Regions from separate parts of the Pantoea sp. E2023-21 genome, predicted to be linked through region 1. Evidence: predicted binding sites of a transcription regulator. Region 1 holds the regulator's gene; each other region holds the start of a gene.

The links. The regulator LexA, encoded in region 1, represses DNA repair genes until DNA is damaged. The targets are predictions, from matches to a motif close to TNCTGTATGTACATACAGNA.
Region 2: a site for LexA is predicted at 3,436-3,455, ahead of umuD (translesion error-prone DNA polymerase V autoproteolytic subunit). Genes of this name have one in related genera too.
Region 3: a site for LexA is predicted at 3,395-3,414, ahead of metR (HTH-type transcriptional regulator MetR). Genes of this name have one in related genera too.

The regions. Positions count from the first base shown of each region.
Region 1 is NZ_CP195344.1:3,600,576-3,607,945, reverse strand. It holds gene dusA (tRNA dihydrouridine(20/20a) synthase DusA) at 1-172, opposite strand, end outside; gene traF (conjugal transfer protein TraF) at 270-1,520, opposite strand; gene zur (zinc uptake transcriptional repressor Zur) at 1,971-2,492, shown strand; gene ACRQ84_RS16880 (CsbD family protein) at 2,566-2,778, opposite strand; gene dinF (MATE family efflux transporter DinF) at 2,943-4,265, opposite strand; gene lexA (transcriptional repressor LexA) at 4,401-5,015, opposite strand; gene ACRQ84_RS16865 (diacylglycerol kinase) at 5,121-5,489, opposite strand; gene plsB (glycerol-3-phosphate 1-O-acyltransferase PlsB) at 5,617-7,370, shown strand, end outside.
Region 2 is NZ_CP195344.1:820,511-827,880, forward strand. It holds gene ACRQ84_RS03930 (sensor domain-containing diguanylate cyclase) at 1-1,391, shown strand, start outside; gene ACRQ84_RS03935 (hypothetical protein) at 1,397-1,648, opposite strand; gene umuC (translesion error-prone DNA polymerase V subunit UmuC) at 1,732-2,994, opposite strand; gene umuD (translesion error-prone DNA polymerase V autoproteolytic subunit) at 2,994-3,416, opposite strand; gene ACRQ84_RS03950 (GNAT family N-acetyltransferase) at 3,557-4,069, opposite strand; gene ACRQ84_RS03955 (hypothetical protein) at 4,265-4,543, shown strand; gene ycgZ (regulatory protein YcgZ) at 4,757-5,002, shown strand; gene ACRQ84_RS03965 (hypothetical protein) at 5,124-5,414, shown strand; gene ACRQ84_RS03970 (biofilm development regulator YmgB/AriR family protein) at 5,476-5,742, shown strand; gene ACRQ84_RS03975 (hypothetical protein) at 6,133-6,942, opposite strand; gene ACRQ84_RS03980 (hypothetical protein) at 6,943-7,140, opposite strand.
Region 3 is NZ_CP195344.1:3,456,870-3,464,239, forward strand. It holds gene glpT (glycerol-3-phosphate transporter) at 1-521, opposite strand, end outside; gene ACRQ84_RS16235 (carboxylate/amino acid/amine transporter) at 859-1,722, shown strand; gene ACRQ84_RS16240 (YehS family protein) at 1,857-2,336, opposite strand; gene metR (HTH-type transcriptional regulator MetR) at 2,430-3,362, opposite strand; gene metE (5-methyltetrahydropteroyltriglutamate--homocysteine S-methyltransferase) at 3,576-5,846, shown strand; gene ACRQ84_RS16255 (dienelactone hydrolase family protein) at 5,888-6,724, opposite strand; gene udp (uridine phosphorylase) at 7,029-7,370, shown strand, end outside.

The DNA.
Region 1 (7,370 bases):
CGCTGTAGGCCAGATAGTCGCCTTTGCCGTGAATGATCGCGCCGGTCGTCACCATTTCGGTGTACAGCAGCGTGTCACCACTCAGCTGACGGTGGAAATAACGACAGTGACGATCGGTCCAGTCGAGCATGGGGGCGATGGAGAAACGTTGCGAGGAGAAAGTATCGGTCATGAAACGCAGTAAATCCGCAGTAAGTTAAGTGATGAGAAACTGCGCAATCATATCACAGCAAAACGGGCGACACAGCCGCCCGTTATCAGTCAGGCGATTAGAAGTTAAATCCGAGCTGCAACATCGCACCCACGGTATTGTCCTTACCTACCGACCCGGCCAGGTCGAGATGGACGGTATTGTTGAACGGTGAAACGCCCAAGCCGGCGGTGAACACATCGGTATCGGTTGACTTCAGATCGGCACGATAACCGGCACGCAGCGCCAGCCAATCCAGCACACGGTATTCCGCACCCACGCCGGCATACTGGCTGGTATCTTCCGATTTGAAGCGCTTGGTTTCAGTCAGATCAACATCACCCGCCAGCGTGAATGGCCCGTTATTCCAGGAAAGTCCGGTAGTGACCAGCGGGCGAATTTGGTAAGTATCGCGGTAGCCGTTCACCTCTTTGGTGTCGATATCACGCGAAATCAGGTTCTGGCCCGTAACACCCAAGGTCCAGTTATCGCCGAAATCGGTGGCAATACCGGCATCCATGTTAAAACCGGTATCGCTGCTACGATAGCGGCTGCTGTTGATGTCACTCTTGTCGTAGTTGTAGATACTGGCGGTGTAGTTATACAGCCAGGTTTTCTGCAGCTTTGGTGTTACGCCAATCGAGACTGGATGGCCTGCAACCGAGAACTCATGCGCGACTGACACACCATAATCGGTGACTAGCGCAGCCAGGCCGTTAGCGCTGGAACGCAAGTTATCCTCATCGCCCGGAACAGGAATTCGCGTGCCGTTGGCAACAGCCCGCAGGTAGGCAATATCACTGTCTGCGACGTTGGCGCGTACGATCGCACTGCCGTAGGCTTTAGTAATAAAAGCAAAAGGTAACGTTTCATTCGGGACGGTGACGGCCAGCGCCACACCTGCATTTGCATGGGCTTTATTGCCGCGCAGATCGCTGAGCTGATTGGCCATATCGCCTGCGGCGGCCTTCAGTTGCGGATAACCATTGAGGTAATCAGCAAAGGTCAGTTTATCGATTACATCCTGATAACGATCGACGGTATCGGTAATGTCATCGACCCGATCAATTAATTTGTCTTTATCGGTAACCTGCGCGCCCGCTGAAGGAAAGATGATGCTGACGTTATCTTCAGGCTGCGCTTTGGTCATCAATGCGGGGTTAGCCAGCACTGCTGAACTCCAGGTAGAAGAAGCTACGCCCGTACCGCCCATTGCGTCGTTACGTGCGTCATACCATGTACCTGCTGCCAGCGCTGAGGAAGAAAGAAATACTGCATTCAAACCAACAAGATAAGCTACTTTTTTGTGCCTGAATAATGTCTTCACCATGAGCCTGCCATCACCTTTGAAATGTCGCTGAATCACTCACCGACTGAAAGTTTAGTTAGCCGCTATTCTGAACGCTGGCTAACGCTTCATTGCTGTGAATTGAAAGGAAATAGCACTGCTATTCGCAGAATTGGATGCGTAAGCACCACTCCGCTGTTTTTATATGCAGAAAAATTACTAGTGGGTAGTTTGATACCAGAAATTACTTAAGGCCTTTTGAACCATAGCCGCTAACCAGGTGAGTTGCAACGCAAAAGCCTGCTACCGTTACGCTGTCTGGCGGGACGCTTTTTACAGGTTAAACCGTTGAGGCAACATTAGCGGACAAAATAGGCTGATAATTTATTGATTGATGAGAATTTTCTTGCGGATTTTAAGGATAATAAGCAATCACAGCAGGGCAAAAATTTGTGTGATAAAATAACATCACCTGCTACCCGGAGAATACTTATGTCTAACCTCACGCCCGAACAACTTCTTACTCAGGCAGAATCACTGTGTCTTGACCGCGGCGTGCGCCTCACCCCTCAACGCGCCGAAGTGTTGCGTTTGATGGCAGAGCAGAATGGTTCGATAAGTGCTTACGATTTGCTGGATCAATTACGCGTCAGTGAGCCCCAAGCTAAGCCCCCCACCATTTACCGCGCGCTTGATTTCCTGTTGGAACAGGGGTTCATTCATCGTGTTGAGTCGAATAACAGTTATGTGGTTTGCCATCATTTTGATGAGCCGGCACATACTTCGGTAATGCTGGTGTGCGACGGTTGCGCGGCGGTAAGCGAAAAACATGCTCATGGCGTAGAAAAAACCATAGCGGCGCTGGCAGATCAGGCGGGATTTTCACTGCGTCATACGGTGATTGAAGCTCATGGCTTGTGTGAGAATTGTGCAGAGGTTGCGGCTTGTACGCATCATGAAAGTTGCGAACACGACCATCAGGTTGAAGGTAAAAAACGGGTGAGAAAGGCGTAATGGGCACTTCCATGTGCCGACCCGATCATAACGACCGGTGGGTAGGAGCATCATCCGTAATAGGGGAAATCGACTACCAGCGGTAATCTTTGTTGTGGGTTTCCCATTCTTTCACTTCGGTCTCTGCTTGGTCTTTCGCATACCCGTAGCGTTCCTGGATTTTACCGACAAGCTGCTCGCGTTTACCTTCGATTACGGTCATATCATCATCCGTAAGCTTGCCCCACTTTTCCTTCATTTTACCTTTGAACTGCTTCCAGTTTCCGCTCGCTTCGTCTTTGCTCATAATAATCCTCCACTTCATCCTGAGTGAGATAGATATATTGCCTGCCTATCAGGCGATATACCCACACAACGCGCTACTCATTTGCGCCGTATAAGGTAATTGTAGTAGCCGTTTCGTAGTTTGCAGAGAATTACAGATTAATCTGTAGTTTACGCTTCGCTTATTCAGGCATTGAACCAGCTATTACGTTGCCAGTGCCCACGCCAGATTACCCACAGCGAGAGCCCACGTAACGCGAGAAATACCGTCACCGCCAGCCATAAACCGTGGTTGCCCAGCCACGGCAGCGTCAATAGTGATAAGCCATAGCCGATTGCCGCTATCACCATGCTGTTACGCATTTCACGGCCACGCGTTGCGCCAATAAACATGCCATCCAGCAGATAGCACCAAACACCAACCAGCGGCAGAATCACTTGCCAGATAAGGTAGCGATCGGCCATTTCGCGCAGCGCTTCCAGTGAAGTCAGCATCGCCACTATCTGCGGACCCGTAAAGGCATAAATCAGCGCAAATATCACCGCAACAAAACAGGCCTGACGGCAGGCCGCATGCCAGATAAGCAATAATCGACTGCGATCTTTGGCCCCAACGGCCTCACCGGAGCAGGCTTCAACTGCGTAGGCAAAACCATCCAGCGCGTAAGCAGTAAAAGTGAGGAACATCAGCAGTACAGCATTGACCGCTACCACATCCGGTCCAATACGCGCACCAAGAATCGTGAGCGAGGCAAAACAGATTTGCAGCATTAAGGAGCGCAGCATAATGTCGCGATTAAGGCGGAACAGCCGTGCCGCATCGCCGCGCCAGCTGCTTTTTAGCAGAGTAAAGTGGATACCGCGCATTTTCAGCACACGCGCCACCATCCACAGCCCCACGCCCAGCGTGACATATTCTGCCAGTGCGGTTGCCGCCGCCGCCCCGGCCACGCCCCAATGCAGTTTGAGGACAAACAGCAGATCAAGCAGGATGTTGACCAGATTGCCAATGATCAGCAGCACCATCGGCGCACGTGCATACTGCACGCCCAGCAGCCAGCCGAGAATCACCAGATTGGCTAAGGTCGCTGGCGCACTTAGCCAGCGAATCTCAATGAATATTTTCGCCTGGTGTTGCACTTCCGGGCTGCCACCCATCAAGGCTGCAGCCAAACTGCTTACCGGCGTCCGCAGCACCATAAACAGCACCCCAAAAACCAGCGCAATCAGCAGCGGTTGCGTTAAGGCGCGCGCCAGCGCGGTTTTATCATTAGCACCAAATGCCTGAGCGGTGAGTCCGGTCGTGCTCATGCGCAGGAACAATAGGAGCATAAAGATGAAGCTGGTTGCCGTCGTGCCAACCGCGACACCGCCCAAATAGATAGGGCTATCGAGATGACCAATAACGGCAGTATCCACCACGCCCAATAACGGGACGGTGATGTTTGAAAGGATCATCGGCAGCGCCAGCCGCCAGAGCGTTTTATCTGAAGAGGAAAACAGCTGCATTCGCCCATTCCGTTGTTTGCGGTAATCAGCGTAATGGCGCCAGAGTGAGCCGCAGAAAGAGTCACAGAGAAGTAAAACAGCAGACTGCGGTTAGCGCATGATACGCCACCGCAGTGGGTGAGGCTCAGAAACTGATTAGAGCCACTCGCCGTTGCGCACAATCCCGACAGCCAAACCTTCAACGGTTAGCGACTGCTCACGGGTATCAACGACAATCGGCTGAAAATCGGTATTTTCTGGCAGAAGATGAACAATCGCACCCTGCTTTTTCCAGCGTTTCACGGTGACTTCATCATCAATGCGCGCCACTACAACCTGGCCGTTACGCACTTCCTGAGTTTTATGCACCGCCAACAGATCGCCATCCATAATGCCAATGTCTTTCATCGACATACCGCTCACGCGCAACAGAAAATCAGCGCTCGGTTTGAACAGGTTAGCATCCACCTGGTAGTGGGCTTCGATGTGTTCCTGTGCCAGCAAGGGCTCACCGGCAGCGACGCGGCCAATCAGCGGCAGACCTTCGCTCGGTTCTTCTTCCATCAACAGGCGAATCCCGCGCGATGCGCCGGAAACAATTTCAATTACGCCTTTACGCGCCAGCGCTTTCAGATGCTCTTCAGCAGCATTGGGCGAGCGAAAACCCAGTTGCGCAGCAATTTCCGCACGCGTTGGCGGCATGCCCGTCTGGTTAATATGGTCGCGAATCAGGTCATAGACCTGTTGCTGCCGTGCAGTTAACGCTTTCATCCCGCCCCCTGGTTGTTTATACAGTCGCTGTGAGTATATACAGGTATTGGCGAAATGAAAACCGTAACAGAGGGAAAAATCAGCGGTTTGATGAATCTGGAATCCCTATCTCAAATGCGTCCAGAGCAGCGCGATCCAGACGAACAGAGCCAGTAAGATAGTCAGTAATACGGCAGCCGATCCCATGTCTTTGGCACGGCCCGCGAGCGGATGTTGCTCTTGACCAATGCGGTCCACCACCGCTTCGATAGCGCTATTAAGGATCTCAACGATGATAACCAGCACCACCGAGCCAATCATTAAGATGCGGGCGATGGTATCTACATCCAGCCAGCAGGCCACAAGAATAGCCACCAGCGCGGCAACGGCTTCCTGCCGAAATGCGGCTTCGTGCTGCCATGCGGCGCGTAACCCCTGCCAGGAATAACCGGCGGCTTTCACTATTCTTACTAAACCGGTGACGTTATTTGCCATGTCTATGGAACCCTTGAACTATTTTGACGTCAATGTGAGGGCAGTTTGAGGCGGCAGAGCCACAGACCTTCGCTGCGCTTTCTGGTATGCTTGCCGCGCTTTGCTAACAAGAGGCTTAAAGTTGTCTATGTCAGGTTGGCGTAAACTCTATTACAAATTATTGAATTTACCACTCTCTATTTTGGTAAAAAGTAAGGTCATTCCGACCGATCCCGTCTCTGAGCACGGGATCGATCCGACACGTCCTGTGATGTATGTTTTGCCTTATGATTCAAAGGCTGACCTACTCACGCTGCGTGCTCAATGCCTGAAACATGATCTGCCCGATCCGCTGGCTCCGCTGGAGATCGATGGCACCCTGCTGCCGCGTCACGTGTTTATTCACGATGGCCCACGCGTCATTCCCTATTTCGTGGCAAATCCCGAATCGGTAAAGCTGTTCCACGATTATCTGGATTTGCACCGCAGCAACCCGCATCTTGATGTGCAAATGCTGCCGGTTGCGGTGATGTTTGGTCGCGCGCCGGGACGTGAAACATCCGGTGAGTCCACGCCACATCTGCGTATTCTCAATGGTGTTCAGAAGTTCTTCGCTATTTTGTGGCACGGCCGCGACAGCTTTGTGCGCTTTTCGCAAACCGTTTCGCTGCGCCAAATGGCGACCGAACACGGCACCGATAAGTCGATTGCGCAGAAGCTGGCTCGCGTGGCGCGTATTCACTTTGCCCGCCAACGTCTGGCCGCAGTCGGTCCGCGTCTGCCTGCGCGTCAGGATCTCTTCAATAAACTTTTGCAGTCCAAAGCGATTGAAAAAGCGGTAGAAGATGAAGCGCGCAGTAAAAAGATTTCCCATGAGAAAGCCCAGCAGAATGCCATTGAAATGATGGAAGAAGTGGCGGCGAACTTCTCTTATGAAGCCATTAAAGTCACTGACCGCGTGATGGGATGGCTGTGGAGCCGCCTGTATCAGGGCATCAACGTTCATGGCGGTGAGCGCGTGCGTCAGCTGGCGCAGGATGGTCATGAGATTGTCTATGTGCCGTGCCACCGCAGCCACATGGATTATCTGCTGCTCTCCTACGTGCTTTATCATCAAGGACTTGTACCGCCGCATATCGCGGCGGGGATCAACCTGAACTTCTGGCCGGCCGGCCCGATTTTCCGGCGTTTAGGCGCGTTCTTTATTCGTCGTACCTTTAAGGGCAACAAACTCTATTCCACCGTGTTCCGTGAGTACCTCGGCGAGCTGTTTAGCCGTGGTTACTCGGTTGAATACTTCGTGGAAGGCGGACGTTCGCGTACCGGCCGTTTGCTGGACCCGAAAACCGGTACCTTATCAATGACGCTGCAGGCGATGCTGCGCGGCGGCAGCCGTCCGATCACCTTCGTGCCGATTTACATTGGCTACGAGCACGTGATGGAGGTGGGGACTTACGCTAAAGAGCTGCGTGGCGCTGCCAAAGAGAAAGAGAGCTTCCTGCAGATGGTTCGGGGCTTGCGTAAACTGCGTAACCTCGGTCAGGGTTACGTCAATTTTGGCGAACCGCTGCCCTTGATGAACTACCTGAACAAAAACGTGCCAGAGTGGCGTGATGCGATCGATCCTATCGAACAACAACGTCCAGCCTGGATGACGCCCGCCGTAAATGATATTGCGGCGAAGCTGATGGTGCGCATCAACGAAGCTGGAGCGGCCAACGCCATGAACCTGTGCGTTACCGCGCTGCTGGCATCACGTCAGCGTTCACTGACCCGTGAACAGTTGATTGAGCAATTAGAGTGCTACACCCAGCTACTGCGCAACGTGCCGTATTCGCCAGAAGCTACCGTGCCCGATATGAGTGCGGAAGCGCTGCTTGACCACGCCATGGGCATGAACAA
Region 2 (7,370 bases), 1.3 Mb from region 1:
CACAGTCGCGTCAGGCGGAAGACACCTTTTTGCAGACGGAACTGTCGCTGCGTCAGGTTCAGCGTGATCTGCAGCTACAGCTCGCAACGCGTATTCAGGGCGCTGATCTGAGTAATACCATGCGCGAGCTGCAACGCCGCTTGCCGCAGTTGCACGGCTTGTTCTACTACGATGAAGACGGCAAGTGGATTGCGACCTCTGCGCAACGCATGCCCAACAATATCAATAACTCCGATCGCGAATACTTTGCTTTTCAGCGCAATAATCGCCGCAACAGCGTGCATATCGGCCCGGTGATCAACAGTCGCAGCACCGGCGAGTTAGTGATCCCCGTTTCCCTGCGCGTCAGTGATGCCAGCGGTGGATTTAAGGGCGTGTTACTGGCCACCATCAGAGTTGACTTCTTCCGTCGTTTCTACAGCTATTACGAGCTTGGTGCGCGTGATGTGCTGGTGTTAATGCTGGCTGACAGCACCGTGCTGTATGCCCGCCCGATGCCAGACAGTTTCATCGGAAAAAATCTCTCGTCCAGTCCGCTGTTTCAGGAGATGCTGGCCAAAATGGATCGCGGTAGCGGGCAATGGAAATCGGTGCTTGATGATCAACCGCGTATCTTTGGTTTTGCGCGTTCCGATCGCTATCCTATTATTGTCGCGGCCGGTTACAACAGCGACGATCTCTTCCATGTATGGGTCAACCGTCGGGCGCAGGATATTCTGCTCAGCATCATCCTGCTGCTGACCATTATGCTACTCGGCACCTTCCAGCTGCGTCAGGCGCGTCGCGTGTTGCGTTATCAGCAGGAGCTGCACCGCCTGCGCGACAAACTGCACAACGCCAATCTTGCACTGAACAAACTCGCGCATGTTGATGGTTTAACCGGTCTGGCAAATCGCCGGGAATTTGATCGTTTCCTGCATGACGCGCTGGCAAATGTCGCCGTAAGCGGTAAACCGCTTTCGCTGATTATGATGGATATCGATTTCTTTAAGCACTACAACGACACTTACGGCCATATTGCCGGGGACAAGTGTTTGAAAGTGATCGGTGAGGTGTTAACTAACGTGGCCGGGCGGCGAACCGATATGGCCGCGCGCTATGGCGGCGAGGAGTTTGCGCTCATCCTGCCTGATACTTCATTCGATGAGGGGATGATCATTGCCCAGCGGGTTGTTGACGCGGTGAGGGAAAAGCAGCTTGCGCATGATTCTTCGCCCAAAGGCTTTGTCACGCTCAGTGCCGGCTGCGCGACCACCGCCACATCCGCCAGCCTCAGCGCGGTGAAACTGCTGGAGTACGCCGATCACGCCTTGTACCGGGCAAAGCGTGAAGGGCGTGATGGTGCGAAAGGCGTGACGGTGCTGCCTTTGTCAGATGAGCAGAGAGAATAATGGGCTTATTCCACTGCGGGCAGCTGGTACTTGATATATTGACGCAGCGCTTCATGCATCTGGCTATTGCTTTCGTCCTCTAAGCCGCGTTCTTCATATTCTTTCGCCAGCTGAATAATCACCTCGTCATATTTCCCCTTGAAGGTGATGTTATTAACTGCCACTTGCTTAATCATTAACTCGCGCAAGGCAGCGACTTCAATCTCCAGTCGGCTAACGTTTTCTTCCAGCTCTTTTACGCGTTCTTCATTCGCCATAGGTTCTCCGGATGTTATTAAGCTGTGGCTGTGTCAGGGCCTGAATATCGCATTGGCATGCGTGTAATTCAAGCGTGAAGCGGTTACTTCGCCACCGGCAGATCCGCCAGCCGGGTGGTGTAGGCCGGGGATAGCATCTCGCGCTTCATCGACCAGGGTTTCTGAATCCCTTGTCCGGCAAACCATAACGCGCCGCGCTGATGGGCATTCATTTTGTCGATCAGTGCCATCAGCTGGTCACTATTATGACGCGGCTGATACTCAGCAAACAGATCAAACTGCGCCACGCCATCGCTAAAGAAATCACCCAACATCACACCGCCTTTCATATATCGTTTACCGGGAACCCAGATGCGATCTAAACAGTTGAGCGTGGCCTGAATAATATCGCGACTGTCAGCCGTGGGCGTAATCAAGGTTTGGCTGGCCGCATTGGCGTAATAAGGATGATGCGGGTCATGTGGACTGGTGCGAATAAACGTACCGATATGACGGCAATATTGCCGCTCGCTGCGCAACTTCTCTGCGGCACGTGCGGCGTAATTGGCGATGGCTTCGCGCATATCCTGGTATTCGGTAATGCGGTCACCAAACGAGCGCGAGCAGAGGATATTTTGTCGATTGGGAATCACCTCCTCAAACGCCAGACAAGACTCGCCACATAATTCACGCACCGTGCGCTCCAGCACCACGCCAAAGTGTTTACGGATGAGCGCAGTCGGGGTTTCAGCCAATTGCAACGCGGTGGTAATCCCCATCAGGTTGAGCTTTTGCGATAAGCGACGGCCCACGCCCCACACCTCTTCGACCTTAACGAGTTTCATCAACTCGCGCTGGCGGCGGGGCAAGGAGAGATCCATCACGTTCTCGGCTTTGGTCCAGCGTTTCGCAGCCCAGTTGGCGAGCTTGGCGAGGGTTTTGGTCGGCGCAATGCCGACACCCACGCGCAGATGAGTGTCTTGATAAATGCGATCGCGAATATCGCAGCCTAACTGTTCGAACGTCATGCAGGCATTGATGCCGGTGACGTCAACGAAGGCTTCATCGATGGAATATTCATCCACGCGCGTGGATATCAGCGCCAGTGTTTCCATCACGCGGCGCGACATATCACCGTACAAGGCATAGTTGGACGAAAACACCACCACCTTATGGCGCATCAGCTCTTCGCGATGTTTAAAGTAGGGCGCGCCCATTTTGATGCCCAGCGCTTTGGCCTCTCGGCTCAGGGAAATAATGCAGCCGTCGTTATTCGACAGCACCACAATCGGCTTGCCGCGCAGATCCGGGCGAAACACCGTTTCACAGCTGGCGTAAAAGGAGTTCACATCCACCAGGGCAAACATCAGCGGCCTATGGTTTTAATCACGTGTTTAACGATGCCGAAAACTTCGAACTCATCGGCGTCAGGAATGGCGATAATCGCATGCGCGGCATTCATCGGTTTGAGATGCAGGTAAGGCTGTAACATCAGTTGTTTCACGGTGAACTCACCCGAAAGCGACGCCACCACAATGTCACCGTGTTTGGGTTTGAGCGAACTGTCCACCACCAGCATGTCACCTTCATTGATACCAATGTCGATCATCGAGTCACCGCTGACTCTGATGAAGTAGGTAGAGCTGGGGTGATCCACTAAAAAATCGTTGAGGTCGAGGCGTTGTTCTACGTAGTCCTGAGCGGGCGACGGAAAGCCGCAGGGCACGCGGCTGATGAACAAGGGTAACGCTAAAATGGCGCGGATTTCCGCGGGCTGAAAAAACTGCATGGCTGCGATCTCAAATCGTTACTGTATATGTATACAGTAATATCGATTGGGCAGTTTGATCAAGCCAGAACAGGCAATGATCTGCAAAACAGTTGGTAGCAAAGAGAATTTATTCTGCAGAAAACGGCCTGCTGCTGCGCTTAAATCATCATCCCCATGATCTGCATCGTGCTTTGCTGCGAGGCGGTGACAAACGGAATGTCTTTGATGTGCTGCATACCAAAGGCTTCATAGAACTTTCGAGCGCGTACGTTATTGCCTAACACTTCCAGCCACAGATAGCCTTCGCGTTTGTCACGCGCCTCATTGATGATGCTCTCAAACATCCATCGACCATAGTTTTTCCCGGTTTCTTCCGGATTGAGATACAGCTTATTCAGCAACGCGCCGCTCATGCCAGAATCCGGCACCGGCGTGTTCCAGGTGACTTTGGCGAAGCCAATGGGCTTGTCGGTCTCGGCAATCAGCCAGCTTTCATTGGGCGCCGCTAAGCTGCTATTCAGCTCTGCCAGACCATATTCCTTGTCGATAAAGGCATCCAGTTCTTCTGCGGAAACCCACATATGTTTGAAATGCGCATTGTAGGTCATGCGCCCCAGCAGGTGCAGCAGCTCTGCATCCTCTGCCTTGGCTTTGCGTATGGTAAACTCCATGCCAGATTTCCTTGCTTAATTCTTGTTATTAATCACATCGTCGGTGCGAGCACGGCAACCGAACGGCAATTACCATAACGTGTTAGTAACAAAAACCCAAGATAACCAGAGCTTTCTGTTAACAAGGCGCTACGCCGATGATCTATAGTAAGTACTGAGAACCAAGCGTAAGCCCATATTCTCAGGAGGTAGAAGATGTCAGATTCGCAACCTAAAATTATCGGCGAAGCCGCCTATACGCTACTGGTGCGCCGCGAGGAAGTCAGTGTCTTATCACTGTTGGCAGAGCTCGCGCGCATGGCGAGAAAAGCGCAAAACAGTGAACAGCTGCAACGCATTGCCCAGGCCCAGCAATGGTTGCTCACGCACCGCCAACCGGCGGGCAGCGATAATCGTGTCCATTCAGCGTTACGCGGGTTGAGTCGTCAGGAAGGCAGTGTCAGACTGCCCTCGGCAGACACCGACGACAATTAACTATCCCAGCGGGCTCACGCGTCGATAACTTTCGGCGCTGAGCTCATTGATTTGGAAATAAAAGCTTTCCAATTATCCTAATTCACACTTATTAGCACTTTTTGCAACAAACCCCACCTAACAACTTGAGTAAGCTCCTTGTACAGCTTTTTGCTACCTGTACAACTTTACTTAGGTCAAATGATCTAACTTTTTCATTTATTGGGGTCAATTATGCGTCAGAACGGATACACGCCGAGTTCAGTCGAGGCCATTGCCAACTACTTCAGCAAAGCGTCGCTGCCATCGCAGCAGGAAACATTGGGTCAGATCGTGGTTGAAATCCTGCGTGAAGGCCGTAATCTCAACCGCAAATCGCTCTGCACCAAGCTGCTGCGCAGACTGGAACTGGCTGCTAATGCGGAAGAAGAGCATCATTATCATCAGCTGATTGGCTTATTATTCGACCGCGAAAGCTGAGAGCCAGTCAGACGTCAAACTTGTACAAGTATAAATATTTTACTCTGAAAACGCTCCCACACTGTCTTCGCCCCGCACCGGGGCGAAGCGGCGATCAGAGATTCGTTATGAATAATTCGTTATGAATAGAAGTGAACACCAGAAAATAATCGATGAAATTATTGGCGAAGCGGCGCTGGCGCTCTTGCAGCGAACGGGGCCCGTCAATACCCAGGCGCTGATGGATCAGCTGATGTTGATGAAGCAACAGAGCTCGAATGACGAACAGCGTGCGGCCATCACTGCCGCTATCACCGAGGTGCGCAACAGTATTTCGGCGGGGAAAAAGCGCCGGGAAGAGCAGCCGCAGAGAGACAACGTTCTTCAGCTGTTTGGTAATAATGAACAGTCTGGCAACAATCGTAAACATTGACCGATTGGCTCGCGTTTAGGCATATAGATTCGAGCATATACGCAATCACGGGACTGAAATTATGTCGGAAAATCACAACCTCTATGCTGCACTGCCTGACACCGAGCTGGCCGAGCATTTTCGCAATGCAGATAGCACATTAAGAAATGAATCTGCAGTGCTGGATAGGGTTATCCGCCACGTGCTGGCCACCGAAGGACGCGTCAGTAATAAATCGATTATTCTCTGCCTGATTATGGCGCTGGAAACCGCAGAAAGTGATGCCGAAGCCGATGTGCTGCGCAAGACACTGGAAATAGTGGTGGGCTATACGCCTGACGACGCCTGATATTCCGCTCTGTCCCCCCACGCGGGGACAATATTGTCAATCCTTCGCAATGAGAGCCAACCGGCGCTTCGCTTTGCCAATATTAATTCTATGCAACCACGTCCGAAACTGTTTTAACTGTATATGTGAAGCGATCTCGGTAGAAAGCGTGCAAATATACAGCTGACTCTGCGTATGATTATTGGTGCCGGTGGCGTAAATTTCGCTTTTATTATCACGCTGTTGTAATTCTATTCCCGTGAAGTGTAAATCCCCCCACAGCTGTAGAGTGGTCTCGAACTTTTTAAAGTCCATTATGATGCCCTTATTATGTTCACGCGTAATGAAGTCGTGCTGGCTCAGCAACGTAAAGCAATTCAGTGTTTAAGCCAGCATAGTTGGAGACTACTTTTAAGGATAATCGCGTTTAGACGCGGATCGTCTGATCCATTTGCGTTTATTACCGCTTTGCTTATCCATCGCTAATGCACTGGCGCTGGCAGGATCAAACAGTGACAAACTTTCTATTTGATGCACCATAATCACTTTACGAAACTCCAGCACACTTTTAGGTGTTGAGGAAAAATCGATGTTGTGATTTTGGTACCACTGGCTGTAATTATGCTCAACGGCCAGGCTCAGCGTGCGTGGATCGCGATAACCGCTCAGCATCGGAATTAACACGATATTGGCGGTATTAGGGTATTCAAAGGTGGCGGCATGGATCATCCCGATATAGATACGGCGCGATTTCAGCGTCACCCAAGCCAATTCACCTTCTTCCATGCACTGCAGCAGCAGTTGCTCAATGCCGTTGGAACGGGAAAGGCGCTGATAAAGCTCCTTACGTCCTATCGCGTTGAGCCGGGCGCTGACCGCCCAATTGGAACGGTACATGCAAAACAGAATGGCAAAGGCCAACATCAGTACCACCGGCGCCTGGATGCCTAAAAAACTCCACGTCATGAAATCGACGTTCCAGTGCACATTCTCTGCCGAGGTTAGGGCAAAGGCATTGTTCACGCCCGATGCAGCCAGCAGGATCAGCCAGATGATCGCGGTCGCCAGCACGCCTTGCAGAACAAAAATACAGCCATATAGGGCAATGAGAAAATAGACATCCCAGCCAAAGGATCGTTTAATTTTTAAGCGACTCGACATGTCGCGACTGGTGTACCAATAGCCGCACACCATCATTACCATAAATATCGCCGTACCCATTTAAATATCCTTCAGTGTGCTGACATGCTCGGCAAAATCGCGCTGCACTTCAGGACTCAATGGATTAACCGAAGCGTTACCATCTTCATCAATAATAATTCTATCGCCTTCCTCAATCGATTCCTGAATGTCCTGCCGCGTCATGACTTGCAGTAATGATTCGGGGCTACCGAACAGGGAAGTTATAAAACCGAACATAATCGAGCAATCCTTCTTATTTATACCAACATTAACTATGGCACATCCCTCAGTAACCAAGCCGCGTAACTGAAATAAAGGGGACTTTCCGGATTAATCTGCCAGAGGTGCATGAATGCGCACCAAACGAAAATTACGGCAAACAAAGGCAGGGTCGCCATTTATGGCGTAATGCCGCTCACTTAAGCAAATCATTGCCTGGTTATGCAGGTGCGCATGAATGCGCACCC
Region 3 (7,370 bases), 140 kb from region 1:
AGCGGTGGAATGCCGCCGCCGACGTTATGCGCGCAGTTCCACACTGATACAATGCCGCCGCGCTCTTTCTGCGACCACCAATGCACCATGGTACGCCCACACGGCGGCCAGCCCATGCCCTGGAACCAGCCGCACAGGAACAGCAGCACGAACATCACCATGATGCTCGATGTCGCCCATGGCACGAAGCCCATAAACAACATCACCGCCGCAGCCAGGATCAACCCGGCAGGTAAAAACACGCGCGGATTCGAGCGGTCTGATACCGAACCCATAATGAATTTTGAGAAGCCGTAAGCGATGGAAATTCCCGACAGCGCAAACCCGAGATCGCCGCGCGAGAAACCTTGTTCAACCAGATAAGGCATCGCCAGCGCAAAGTTCTTACGCACTAAATAGTAGGCGGCATAGCCGAAAAATATTCCCAGGAAAATTTGCCAGCGCAGGCGACGATACAGTGGATCAACACGATCATCTGCCACCTGGGGCCGATGCGGTGCAGGTTTGAAGATACTCAACATGAGTTGGCCCTCCAGGGCGCGATATTGTTATAAATTCCCAGCAGGTTGGGGCAAATACGGCGAATGTTTAAACGGAAAAGCGATGTTTCCATTTCGCGCAAAGGATAGTGATGGTCACGTTCTGTTACTGTGACATGTGACACAACTGTTACAGTTTTATGACAATGAAGTGCGATAAAAACCAGGGAATGTTGGATTTCGCGCATTTTTAGCCGAGCTGAAAGGGAGGCGATGAGAATTATTTGGCGTAATTTCGTACAGTTGTAAATCAGATAGTTCAGCCCGATTGCGACAGTTTGTTTACACTAGCCGCACTGTTTATTTTGAGATCGTTACCGTGCCGTTACTGATCGTTACCACCATTCTGTGGGCCTTTTCCTTCAGTTTAATCGGGGAATACCTTGCAGGTCAGGTGGATTCCTGGTTCTCCGTATTAATGCGTCTGGCGCTCGCCGCCATCGTCTTCTTACCGTTTCTGCGCTGGCGCGGTTATCGTGCTTCAACCCTTTTGCTGTATATGCTGGTGGGCATGCTGCAGCTTGGCATCATGTATTTGCTGAGCTTTGAAGCCTATCTGTACCTGAGCGTGACCGAGTTCCTGCTGTTTACCGTGATGACGCCGCTGTATGTCACGCTGATCTACGATTTGCTGAGCCGACGTCCACTGCGCATTGGCTATGCCTTCAGTGCATTGCTGGCGGTCATCGGTGCGGCGATTATTCGTTATGACAAAGTCAGCGACCATTTCTGGTTCGGCTTGTTGCTGGTGCAGGCGGCCAATATCTGCTTCGCCATCGGCATGGTGGGTTACAAACGCCTGCAGGAAACCCGTCCCATGCCACAGCACACCGCGTTTTCGTGGTTCTATCTGGGCGCGGTGATCATCGCGGTGATTGCCTGGAGCCTGTGGGGCAATCCCAATAAACTGCCAACGACATCGCTGCAGTGGGGCATTTTGGTGTGGCTGGGCGTGGCAGCTTCAGGTTTGGGCTACTTCATGTGGAACTACGGCGCTACGCAGGTGGATGCCGGCACCTTGGGGATTATGAACAATATGCATGTGCCGGCGGGCTTACTGGTGAACCTGGCGATCTGGCAGGAAAAACCGCACTGGCCGAGTTTTATCGCCGGTGCCGCCGTAATCTTCGCATCACTTTATGTGCATAAACGCTGGGTGCTAGGTAAGAAAAGCATCGCATAAAGCCAATAGGGAAGGGATAGCGCGGCAGAGGAGCAAAGCATCCGAGCCATGGATGGCGAGGCTGATCCACAAGGAAGTGGTTTCCCTTTGCGATCTGCCGCGCTATCCCTGACCTGGCGCGAATAAAGAAGCGATTAAGTCTTCTTAACCGGCCCCGGACGATGGATCATCGTCAAACCTTTCAGGAAATTACGCAGAATCTGGTCGCCGCACTCGCGGAAGTTCTTGTGTTCCGGGTTGCGGAAAATCGCACCCACCTCAGCCTGCGAAATCTTAAAGTTCGCTTTCAGCAACACATCCGGAATGTCGGTGGTCTTCAGCGCAAAGGCGATACGCAATTTCTTCATGAAAATATTGTTATTCATGCGACGCTCAATCGAAGGCGCGGGCGCATCTTCACTCTTACCGCGACGGTAAAAAATCAGACCGTTAAGGAAATAACCCATCAACACATCCGGCAGCTTGCGAAACGCGGCATCGTCATCCTTCTTCATCCACGCCTGCACATCTTCCAGCGGCACTTCACTGCCCGCCAAGGCAAAAATCTCCACCACTTTGCTATCGCTCAAATCAAGCATATAGCGCACGCTGCGCAGAACATCGTTACTCATCATGGTGAAACTCTCTTGGTCGCGGGTTGAGGCGGCGCATTATAGAGCAGGCGGGGCAGGGATAACAGCGTGGGCGACCTTCGTCGCCCAACATCATCAGGATGAGGTGGTTTGCAGTGAGCCCGGACGCGCGGCATCGCGCACGAAAGGCAAATGTTCACAGGCATGCTGACGGGCAAACCGCACAAAGGCTTCCATCACCGGCTGACGTTGCTCGCCTTCGCGTACGGCGGCATACAAGCGGCTCCACAAGCCATCGCCCAACGTCTTCGTCACCACCAAACCCTGCTGCTCAAAATTCTCTACCACCCAATGCGGCAGCGCGGCGATGCCCATGCGCGCCGACACCATTTGAATCAGCAACAACGTGTTATCCACGCTCTTCAAGGCCGGACTCACGCCCGCAGGTTGCAGGAAATGGCGCCACACATCTAAACGCTGACGCTGCACCGGATAGATCATCAGCACCTCATCGGCCATATCTTCTGGGGCAATATGTTCAAGCTGCGCCAAAGGATGATCCGGCGCCATCACCAAACGCACTTCAAAATCGAACATCGGTGAATAGAACAACCCGCTGCGCGGCAATATATCGGAGGTCAACACCACATCCAACTCGCCCTGCTGCAACGCGGGCTGCGGATCAAAGGTCACGCCGGATTTGAAATCCATCACCACCTGCGGCCAGCTCTGGCGGAAATTATTCAGCGCGGGCGTGAGCCATTGAATGCAGCTATGACACTCAATAGCGATACGCAAGGTGGTCTGATGCGGCTCATGGCACGCCTGCAAAGCCTGCTGAATCTGTGGCAAAACCTGCTCAGCCAGCTGCAATAAAATCTCTCCCTGCGGCGTAAAACGCAGCGGCTGGCTTTTACGCACAAACAGACGAAAGCCCAGCCGCTGTTCCAGATCGCTGAACTGGTGGGACAACGCGGATTGCGTCTGATGAAGCTGTGAGGCGGCGGCGGCTAATGAGCCGGTATTCCGTAACGCCTGCAGCGTCCGCAGGTGTTTGAGTTCGATCATGAGAATCCTTCACATCGAGATTGAACAAATTGCGCTTGAGGAACATACAGTACCCGCAGATTATGGCGGTGTAAACATCTGGACGGCTAAACATCCCGGACAAACGTCGCGGCCACTTTACGTTTGTCCAGCCACATTGCTCAGCGAAGGGAATCGTGACTCGCTGGATGAACGTAAATCGGTTGTACCTCAAGAATATCTGGAGAACAGAAAATGACCATTCTGAACCATACACTCGGTTTCCCTCGCGTCGGTCTGCGTCGTGAACTGAAGAAAGCACAGGAAAGCTATTGGGCAGGTAACAGCTCACAGGAAGCGCTGCTGGCGGTGGGGCGCGAGTTGCGTGCCCGTCACTGGCAACAGCAGAAAGAGGCGGGCATCGATCTGCTGCCGGTTGGCGATTTCGCCTGGTACGATCACGTTCTCACCACCAGCCTGCTGCTGGGTAACGTGCCCGCACGCCATCAGAACAAAGATGGATCCGTCGATCTCGATACGCTATTCCGCCTCGGCCGTGGCCGCGCACCAAGCGGGGAACCTGCGGCGGCGGCGGAAATGACCAAATGGTTTAACACCAACTATCACTACATGGTGCCGGAATTCACTCAAGGGCAGCAGTTCAAACTGACCTGGCCCCAATTGCTGGATGAAGTTGACGAAGCGCTGGCGCTCGGCCACAAGGTTAAACCGGTGCTTCTCGGCCCGCTCACCTATCTGTGGCTGGGTAAAGTCAAAGGCGAGCCATTCGATCGTCTGTCACTGCTCAAAGACATTCTGCCGGTTTACCAACAGGTGCTGGCCGAACTGAAAAAACGTGATATCGAATGGGTGCAGATCGATGAGCCAGCACTGGCGCTGGAGCTGCCACAAGCGTGGCGCGCTGCATACAAACCGGCTTACGACGCGCTGCAGGGCGAAACTAACCTGCTGCTCACCGCCTATTTCGACAGCATCGGCCAGAACATTGACGTCATTAAAGCGCTGCCGGTGCAAGGTCTGCACGTTGACCTGGTTCACGGCAAAGACGACATCCAACAGTTGAACCAGCAGATTCCCGCGGATTGGCTGCTGTCTGTTGGGGTGATCAACGGCCGTAACGTCTGGCGTGCGGATCTCAGCAGCTGGTTTGAGCGTTTGCAGCCGCTGCTCAGCCAGCGCAAACAGCTGTGGATCGGCTCCTCTTGCTCACTCCTTCATAGCCCAATCGATCTCAGCGTGGAAACCCGCCTTGATGAAGAAGTGAAAAGCTGGTTCGCCTTTGCCCTGCAGAAGTGTGCTGAGCTGTCGCTGCTGAGCAACGCGCTGAACAACAATGATGCGGCTTCGCTGGTTGCGTGGAGTGCGCCGATTCGTGCGCGCGCCCACTCAACACGCGTTCACAATGCTGCAGTCGGCGAGCGTCTGGCGAAAATCCAGACCAAAGACACTGAACGCGCCAGCAGCTACACCGAGCGTGCGAAAGCGCAGCGTCAGCGCTTCAACCTGCCCGCATGGCCGACCACCACCATCGGTTCATTCCCGCAGACCACTGAAATTCGTGGGCTGCGGCTCGACTTCAAAAAAGGCAACATCGATGGCGGTAATTACCGCACCGGCATCGCTGAACACATCAAACAGGCGATTATTGAGCAGGAACGTTTAGGACTCGACGTGTTAGTGCACGGAGAAGCAGAACGTAACGACATGGTTGAATACTTCGGCGAAAACCTCGACGGCTTCGTGTTCACCCAAAACGGCTGGGTGCAGAGCTATGGTTCACGCTGCGTCAAACCGCCGGTTATCATTGGCGACGTAAGCCGTCCACGGGCGATCACCGTTGAGTGGGCGAAGTATGCGCAGTCGCTGACCGATAAACCGGTTAAAGGCATGCTGACCGGTCCGGTGACCATTCTCTGCTGGTCGTTCCCGCGTGAAGATGTGAGCCGTGAAACCATTGCCAAACAGATTGCGCTGGCGCTGCGTGACGAAGTGGAGGATCTGGAAAAAGCCGGTATCGGCATCATTCAGATTGATGAGCCGGCACTGCGTGAAGGCCTGCCACTGCATCAGTCCGATTGGGCCGCGTATTTGACCTGGGCGGTGGATGCGTTCCGTCTCAATGCCGCAGTGGCGCAGGATGACACGCAAATTCACACCCACATGTGTTACTGCGAGTTCAACGACATCATGGATTCGATTGCCGCACTGGATGCGGACGTCATCACCATCGAAACGTCACGTTCCGATATGGATCTGCTGGATACCTTTAAGGCGTTCGATTACCCCAATGAAATTGGTCCGGGCGTGTATGACATTCACTCACCGAACGTGCCGAGCGTGGAGTGGATGGAAGAGTTGCTGCGTAAAGCGGCGCAGAGCATTCCGGAGGAGCGTCTGTGGGTTAACCCGGATTGTGGCCTGAAAACCCGTGGCTGGACGGAAACCCGTCAGGCATTGGCAAACATGGTAAAAGCAGCGCAGAACCTGCGGGGTGAAACGGCTTAGTCGCCGCCCATGAGATTGGGGCGCCTATGCGCCCCTTTTTATTACGCGTTCGGTGCTACACCAGATTGCGCGAACCACGCCAGCATGCGTTGCCAGCCATCTTTGGCGGAATCGGCGTGATAACTTGCACGATAATCCGCGTTGAAAGCATGTCCCGCATCCGGATACACCACGATCTCCGCTTTGGCGTTGGCGGCGTGCAGCGCCTGACGCATCTTATCGATGCTTTCCAGTGGAATGCTCTCATCCTGCCCACCGTAAAGACCCAGCACCGGCGCATTCAGATCCACCGCAACATCAATCGGGTGCTTCTGCTGCTTCAGTGTTTTCTCACCGTCTAAGCGGCCATACCATGCCACTGCGGCTCGCACCTGCGGATTGTGCGCGGCAAACAGCCAGCTAATGCGTCCGCCCCAGCAGAAACCGGTAATTGCCAGACGACGCGCATCGCCACCATGACTTGCCGCCCAGTTAGCCACATGATCAAGATCGGACAGTACCTGCGTATCCGGAACCTTGCTCACCAACTCTTTGAACAGCGTGGGAATGTCGTGGTAATCGTTGGGATCGCCTTCGCGGAAATAGAGCTCAGGGGCGATCGCCAGATAACCTTCCAGTGCCAAACGCCGGCAAACATCGCGGATATGTTCGTGCACCCCAAAAATTTCCTGCACCACTAACACCACCGGCAACGTACCTTGATACTCTTTTGGACGGGCATAATAGGCGGGCAGATTTTCGCCCTGGCTCGGAACTGAAGTCTCGCCAGCATGAATCGCCTCGCTGGCGGTAATAATGGTACTGCTTGCGGTGGGCTGAACAGCAGGCGCAAAGCCGCCGGGTGCCGTTTTTTGTGCCATATTGTCTTCGGTTTTCATGGTTCTCTCCGTGCTAGCAAATGCGCAATCACGTAACTATAGCCTGGCGAAGTAAAGCAAGGCTGACGTAGGGTGCAGAGGGATTTTTTTTCACGTGTGCAGCTTCTCTATTAACATTGCCACCAACACTTACACAGCACCGCTTGTAGCAATTCAGAATTGCACAGCGCTAATGTGTGATGTAAATCACATAATATTTTTCTGATAATGTAAGTTTCATTATTGATGGTGAATTGAGTCACATATTTATGCCGCCTGCTCACGTAGAGTGGCGCGCACATCCCCACTCTATCAGGAGTCTGTTATGGCCCAGTCTGACGTTTTCCACCTTGGTATCACCAAAGCTGATTTGAAAGGAGCCACCCTGGCCATCGTGCCGGGCGATCCTGAGCGTGTGAAGAAAATCGCCGCGCTGATGGACAATCCTCAGCATCTGGCTTCGCATCGTGAATTCACCACTTACCTTGCCGAAGTTGATGGCAAACCGGTTGTTGTCTGTTCTACCGGTATTGGCGGACCTTCAACCTCGATTGCGGTTGAAGAGCTGGCGCAGCTTGGCGTGCGCACTTTTCTGCGCGTCGGTACCACCGGCGCTATCCAGCCGCATATTAATGTCGGCGATGTGCTGGTCACCACCGCATCGGTA